DNA from 2 places in the Shewanella sp. MR-4 genome. Region 1 is predicted to be linked to the other one. Evidence: riboswitches for the same ligand, from Rfam matches in the RefSeq annotation. Region 1 holds a riboswitch; the other holds the start of a gene.
What was found. A riboswitch is a leader RNA that binds a small molecule or an ion and turns the genes downstream of it on or off. The one in region 1 is predicted to bind cobalamin.
Positions count from the first base shown of each region.

Region 2: linked by a shared signal. The riboswitch ahead of SHEWMR4_RS17270 (TonB-dependent receptor) and the one ahead of SHEWMR4_RS04365 (ABC transporter ATP-binding protein) in region 1 are both predicted to bind cobalamin.

Region 1 covers NC_008321.1:993,188-996,879, forward strand. Annotated here, with positions in the region: gene metH (methionine synthase) at 1-281, opposite strand, end outside; gene SHEWMR4_RS04360 (histidine phosphatase family protein) at 492-1,214, shown strand; cobalamin riboswitch at 1,395-1,554, shown strand; gene SHEWMR4_RS04365 (ABC transporter ATP-binding protein) at 1,687-2,652, shown strand; gene SHEWMR4_RS04370 (FecCD family ABC transporter permease) at 2,649-3,692, shown strand, end outside.
Region 2 covers NC_008321.1:3,941,792-3,945,483, reverse strand. Annotated here, with positions in the region: gene SHEWMR4_RS17280 (hypothetical protein) at 1-85, shown strand, start outside; gene SHEWMR4_RS17275 (hypothetical protein) at 331-999, shown strand; cobalamin riboswitch at 1,125-1,356, shown strand; gene SHEWMR4_RS17270 (TonB-dependent receptor) at 1,465-3,426, shown strand.

The DNA.
Region 1 (3,692 bases):
GTGGCGTTAAAGGTGTTGGTTTCAATAATATCGGAACCGGCTAATAGGTAGTCGATGTGAATTTGTTTGATGATGTGTGGCTGCGTGAGCACTAACAAATCGTTATTGCCCTTAACGTCGGTATGCCAATCCTTGAAACGCTCGCCACGGTAATCGGCTTCTTCCAGCTTGTAGCCTTGGATCATAGTGCCCATAGCGCCGTCTAAAATCAGAATGCGCTTTGACAACTGGTTGCGAATGTCTGCCAGTGTTTGGCTGGCTCGATGGAGAGATATCGCCATAAAATGATTACCTTTACTACAGCTAAGTTGAGTCCAAAGTACGCAATCGGGTGACAAATTGCATTTTATTATTGAATGTCGTTCGTTATGTTTTGGACATTTATACGTATAGACGTCCATAATACGCGACATCGGATTGTCAGGGCAAGGCTAAAGTTGGTATAGCATAGGCGAGATAACCCAGATAAAAACGATAAAAGGAAAGATCAGATGAAGCAGCTCAGGTTATTACTGTTACGCCATGGAGAATGCGAGGGCGGGGCGATTTTACGTGGCCGAGTCGATGTGCCACTGAGCGACAAGGGCTGGCGGCAGATGTCGGCGGCGGTGGAGGCGCAGGCGACTGTGTGCCACGGCATTTATAGCTCGACCTCAAGGCGCTGCGCCGAGTTTGCCAAGGCCTTTGCGGCTGAGCTGCATTCGAGTGCGTCCGTGGGCATGAGTTTAGATGCGCCCGCGCCTTTGCCGCTGAAGGTCAACTTGCTGGAGGAGTTACAGGAAATAGCCTTCGGCGATTGGGATGGTTGCCTGCTCGATGACTTATATCAACGCGACGGCGAGCGGATGGCGGCCTATTGGCAGAATCCCTGGGAGGTGACGCCGCCCAATGGCGAAGCCATGGCAAGTTTCGAAGCCCGAGTCGATGGGGCGATAGAACAAATCCTCGATAAAGAGTTTGCCCTGCTGGCGATGGATGATGAACAGGCCCACGGCGAGTTTAATGCCAATGCACCCGCGGCCAATATCTGGGTAGTGACCCACGGCGGGGTTATTCGCCATTTGATGTCAAGGGCGCTTGGGGCGGTGAAAACCTTAGGTTTTTACAGTCAGCTCGCCTTACCCGTGGCGGCGGTGGTGACGATTAATGTCCTCGAGGATGAGCAAGGTAAAAGATACTGGCGTTTAGACTGGCCCTCGGGCCACTGTGAGTAGCTTAAACGCATCTGCCATCGGTATGATGAAAATTTTCTGATTTAAACAGCATTGCCTAATGAGCAAGATATAGGATAATGCTTTTCCCTGACGTTTGAGCCAGATAACGAACCCAGTACGTTAAGCTCAAAGGTCGCAGAAATAGGTGTTAGGAATTTTGTGCGATTGAGTGCTATTGCTTAAAGGCAACAGTATTTAAGCGCGCCGGATAACCCAAACATAATAGGGAATCGGGGAGCTGCCCGTCAGTAGCCCGAACTGTACCCGCAACTGTGAGTAGTCGAAGCATTTTGCTTCTTACCTACGAGTCAGGATACCTGCCTATTTCTGTTTTCGCTGCGTGCAGCCTTAGTTCTCGAGCGGGTAACTCGAGGGAGCAGAAGATGACATTAATGAGTTTCGCCCTGTTGGCCCAAGCGGCGGCAGGCACAAATAACACCAATCAATATCCATGTGGGAGCAATCGTTAGTGATGCATTCCACATCGAGCCTTGCGCCCTTAGCGCCCGCTGCGACTTCCGCCAATATGGCACTTCAAGTGAGCCAATTGAGCTGGGCGATTGAGGGAAAAACCATTCTCTCGGAGATAAGCTTTGCCCTGCCGAAGGGGGAAATGCTCGGGCTGATTGGCCCCAATGGCGCGGGTAAATCCAGTTTGCTGCGCTGTTTATACCGCTTTATTCGCCCTGCTAAAGGGCATATCAGCCTGTTTTCGCAGGATATTAGCGAACTGTCGCCCAAGGCGTTTGCCTGTAAAGTGGCGGTGGTGCAGCAGGATACGCCGCAATATTTCGATATGACCACAGAGCAATTGGTTGCCATGGGACTCACGCCCCATAAGGGGATGTTTGATAGCCATTCCAGCGAAGACAGTGACAAGATTGCCAAGGCGCTGGACAAGGTCGGCCTGAGTCATAAAGTGCATCAGCAATACGATCGATTATCGGGCGGTGAGAAGCAGCGCGCCCTGATCGCCCGTGCCATAGTGCAGCAGCCGCAGTTATTGATTTTAGATGAGCCGACAAATCACCTCGATATCCGCTATCAAATTCAAATCTTAGAGCTAGTGCGAAGCCTTGGGATCAGCGTCATCGCCTCGATTCATGACCTGAATTTAGCCAGCGCCCTGTGCGACCACTTATTGCTACTGGATAAAGGGCTGGTGAGTGCCATGGGCACGCCGGCTCAGGTGTTAACCGAAGAACGTATCGCCGAAGTGTTTGGAGTATGCGCCCAAGTGACGCCCCATCCACAGCATGGTAACCCCTTGATTAATTACTTTTATGGTTATCAAAAGCCTAAGAGCGATACTGCGGACGCAGCGAGTGACTCCCACCCAGTTTCGGCTCAAGCGTTACCTCCTGTGGCCTGCGCCTGTCATAACCCCGGGGCGCCTAACGCGGCCTTGCACAAGCATAGCGTTGAACCCACGCCATGATAGACACACTCAAATTGGTGACCATGAATTTTTTTAGCCACATTTTTACGCCGCTCACCCGCCAGCAATGGCTGATTTTAGGCTTGGCGGGCTTTGCCCTGCTCACCCCCATCGCTGCCGCGAGTTTTGGCGCGGCAAACATTAGCTTTTTAGATGTGCTGCATGTGTTTATCAATAAACTTAGTCAGCTGTTTATGGCTGATGAGGCCGTGAGCTCCAGCAGCATGACAGAGCGGATTGTGATGGAGCTGCGACTGCCACGGATTTTACTCGCCTTTGTGGCGGGGGCAGGGCTGTCTTTGGCGGGGAGCGTGCTGCAAACCGTGACCCGTAACCCCCTTGCCGATCCTTATCTGTTCGGCATTAGCTCCGGCGCCTCCTTTGGTGCCGTGGTCATGCTGACCCTGTTTACCAGTTCTGGCCTGTTTGGCAATGGGGGCGCCATTGCCAACTCAGGGATTTTTAGCGGTTCGGGCAGCTTTGCGGGGCTGCTCTGGTTGAGCTTACCCTTTGGCGCCTTTATTGGTGCCAGTCTGTCGGTGCTAATCGTGCTGGCGTTAGCAGGGTTAGGCCTTAAGAGCCAGGTAGAGCGGATGTTGCTCTCTGGCGTAGCCACCTCCTTTATGTTTGGCGCGTTAACCAGTTTACTGCTGTACTTTGCCAGCCCGCAGGCCACCGCATCGGTATTGTTTTGGAGCCTTGGCAGTTTTGCTAAGGCCAGTTGGTCGCTGTTGGTGCTGCCGTCCTTAGTGGTGCTGGTGAGCTTTTTGATTATTCTCGGTTGGAAGCGCCAAATCATGGCGTTGCAGGCGGGGGATGAAACGGCCCATACCTTAGGGGTGAATGTGCCTAAGCTGCGCCTCAATATGCTGCTGCTCTGCTCGCTTATCACCGCCATTTTAGTGGCGACCTGTGGCGGCATTGGCTTTGTCGGCTTGATGATCCCGCACACAGTACGTTTGTTATTCCCCGGTCGTCAGCCCATCTTATTGACGGGGCTGGTGGGCGGCCTGTTTATGGTGTGGATAGATGTGCTCGCC
Region 2 (3,692 bases), 1.8 Mb from region 1:
TGCCCAATGTGAGACCCCAGAGCAACGGCAGGCGATTTTGAGTCAGGCAAGGCCGCAACGTAAAATCAATTGGTCATTTGACTAATCTAGCTTTTAGTCTTTGAGTAATGCGAAAGGCTGGTGAAACGGGGTTCATCAGCTTTTTAAGCCATCATAGACCTTATCTTTGGCTGTTATCTGAAGTTTTACAGTTGTTATGACTGTATAAGTGTTATTTCATTTAGCATTTTAACTGTTATCTTATTTACATCTTCGCTAGAATACAGGATGTTTTCTATGCAGTTTCATATGTCGTATTAACCATACCAATGCGATACAAGGATGATAATAATGAAATGTATACCCCATATGCAGATGAGGTTATGGCAGGGCGCGAGCGTATTAATGCTGTGCAGCCTAATCGGCTCTGAATCCGTCGAGGCAAAATTGGATATGCCTCGCAGTGAAAGTGGCGCGTCGCACACCCATGTGTTGCCTGTCTTTAGTCAGCAATTAGGATTTAACCTGCCAGCGGGGTGGCGCAAAGCCTACCATGAAGAACGTGCGGACATGTTTATGGCGGAATTTGTGCCGGAGCAGGAAGCGCTTAATCAATGGAGTGCGCTGTTTTGTGTGCAAGGCTTTAAGGGCATGGCCGAAACTGCCAGCCCGGAGCAGTTTTTAGATGCGATGGCCGAGTCATATCAAGCCGCCTGTGACGGTGAAGTGGTCTATCAGAAATTGGGTGATACCCAAGTGGATGGTCACGAAGGCTTTCAGGCTATTCTCGGATGTACCACAATGCCGCATGTCCATGGCGCGACTCAGTTTAATCCCAGTGCCTTTACCTCAAATCCCCAGGGCGAAATTGGTTACTATACCGTGGTAAGTGGTAACAAGGACTTGTATTTACTGCATAAATCGATGCGTGGCGATGTGTTTTCTGCCGATAAACCTCCCTTGCAGGCGGCTAATAGTGCCGACTTTATTTCAGGCTTAGCGCCCTATTCATTAAAGTAGTTATCAGTCGACAGACGGATGAACATGGACTTTCATCCGTATAGACGTCTATAATGCGCGCGCTCAGGCTTGATATGCCACGAGCCTTATTGGGCGTTAACTGGTTTTTCGCCCTCTGAACCTATTTTTAGTCAACCTTCTGTGGTGCTTGCGATGCATTCGTCGCGAGATAATCGGGAAGCCAGTGAAATTCTGGCACTGCCCCCGCAACGGTAAAAGGTGAGAGACGACCGCATTCGCTAGGCGTTCAAGAAGAACCCGATAAGCAATGTGAAAGGTCAGTTTCGAGTTAGTCCTTCTATTGCTTGGATTAACATAGCCTAAGTCCGGAGACCGGCCCTAAAGGTGTTTTTGAGATTTCGGTGGGCAGATCTCAAAATGCGATAGTGACTGTCAGTATTTGTTACTGAATCAACGGTATCGTGGCGCCAATGCCCCGTTTTCCTTGCAGGAGTTAAAGGTAAAATGGGAACACATCCAACAAAAATCGCGCTGCTGATCGGCAGCCTTTGCAGTTTTTCTGTTATCGCCCCCGCCGTGGCGGCCGATGATGCCAGCGTTGCCAAAGTCGATGAGCATATCGTCGTGATTGGCCGTTCAGACAAGACCCCCTTAAATATTGCCGCCAATGTGAATGTGATTGATGCCGCTGCGATTGAGCAGAGTGGCGCAACCAGCTTGACCGAAGTGTTACGTGGTCAAAGTGGTATTCAGCTGTCCGACAATAACATTGGTACTAGCTTCGCGATGCGCGGCTTTAGCGCCAGCACCGCCGTTAACAACACCTTGATTTTGCTCGATGGTCGTCGCTTAAATAACATCGATATCGCCGCCCCTAGCCTGAATGCCATTCCACTCAATTTAATTGAGCGTGTCGAAATTTTATCGGGCAGTGCGGGCGTGCTCTATGGTGACCAAGCGGTAGGCGGGGTGATCAACATTGTGACTAAGTCACCTGAGAATACGGGCGGCAGCGTGCAATTATCCGGCGGCAGCTTTAATACCTATGAAGGTCGCGGCGATGTGTCGGGCGCCATCAATAAAGATTGGCACTATTTCCTGACCGGTAGCTACAACCAAGGCGATAACTATCGCAAGCACAATGCCAATGAAACGGGTTCTATCCTTGGCCGTATTCAATATAAAACCGCCACAGATTCTTTCTTCGTTGAAACTAGCTATTACGATGATGATCGCGAAAATCCTGGCTCGTTGACGGTGGATCAGTTCAAGGACGATCCACGCCAATCTTTCAATAGTAGCGAATATGTTCATGAGATGACGACTGCTGCGCGCAGCGGTTATCAGCATCAGCTAAACCAAAACTGGGCGTTAGCGGCGGATCTGGATTACAGCGATACCTTAGTGACCTCATTAAACTGGGGCGCGGGTAGCCAAAATACTCGCTCGCTGCTGATGTTTAGCCCTAAAGCACTCGCTAATTACAGCACCCGTCAAGGTGAGCTAAACCTAGTCACTGGTTTGGATATCAGCCGCGGTAAGGCCGAGTTTGACTCTATGGCGCGCAGCAACGTGCAGGAAATGCAAAGTGCTTACCTGCAAGCCACTGTGCCATTAAGCCACACCTTAAGCTATGTGGTGGGTGGCCGTTATGCGCGGGTGACCGACGATCTGGTCGATGGCAATGTGTATCCAAACGGCATCGATTTAGATGAAGATGCGACCGCATTCGAGTTCGGTTTAAATTACCGTCCGAGCGCCGAGCACAGATTCTATCTGCGTGGCGATGAAAACTTCCGCTTTGCTAAGGTCGATGAGCAAGCCTACACCCCGAAAGATGTGTATGGCTTAAAGCCGCAGACAGGCCGTTCCTATGAGGCAGGTTGGGATTGGACTGTGGCGAGCCAAAGCCTACGCGTCAGCCTATATCGCCTCGATTTAGAAGATGAAATCGTCTTCGATCCGAGTGCTGAAAAACCAGTTGGTGGCAGTTTCCAAGGCGCCAACGTCAATGCCGATGCTTCACGCCGCTATGGCGCGAGTGCCGATTGGGATTGGCAGGTCACTCAAGCCCTCACCTTAGGCTTGGAATATAACTATATCGATGCCGAATTTACCGACGGGGTGAATGATGGCAAGCAATTGTCTTGGGTGGCTGAACATACGGGACGCGGTTATGTCAGCATGGATTTTGCCGAGCATTTCCAAGTATTTGCCGAGGCGATTTACACGGGCGATCGTTTTATTGAAGGCGATAACGGCAACGAAGGCGATAAATTATCTAGCTATGTCTTAGGTAATCTAGCCCTTAACTATACCCGTGATGCTTGGTTAGCGAGCCTGCGTATCGATAACCTGTTTGATAAAGAGTATGTTAGCTCGGGTTACTACGGTGGCATTTGGGGTGATAGCTATTACTCAGGCCGAGGCCGTGATATTCGCTTTACCTTAGGCTATCGTTTCTAAGCTCGGTTCAATAGTGAATCTTTAAAGCCAGACTCAGTCTGGCTTTATTATTTCTGTTGTTTGGGGATGCGCAGAGAAAAATCTATCTTCTCGGTGTATTCTTTATAGGTTCAGCCTATTTTGAGATGAGTTAAGTCGTTGCTTGTGCTGTAGATCACTGCATATAACGCATTGTCACAATTATTCTACGACTTAGGGCTGAAATTCTTTGTAGTTTGGGTATGATGTGAGCGGTATTCGAATCATCTTATAGCTAATTAACAGGT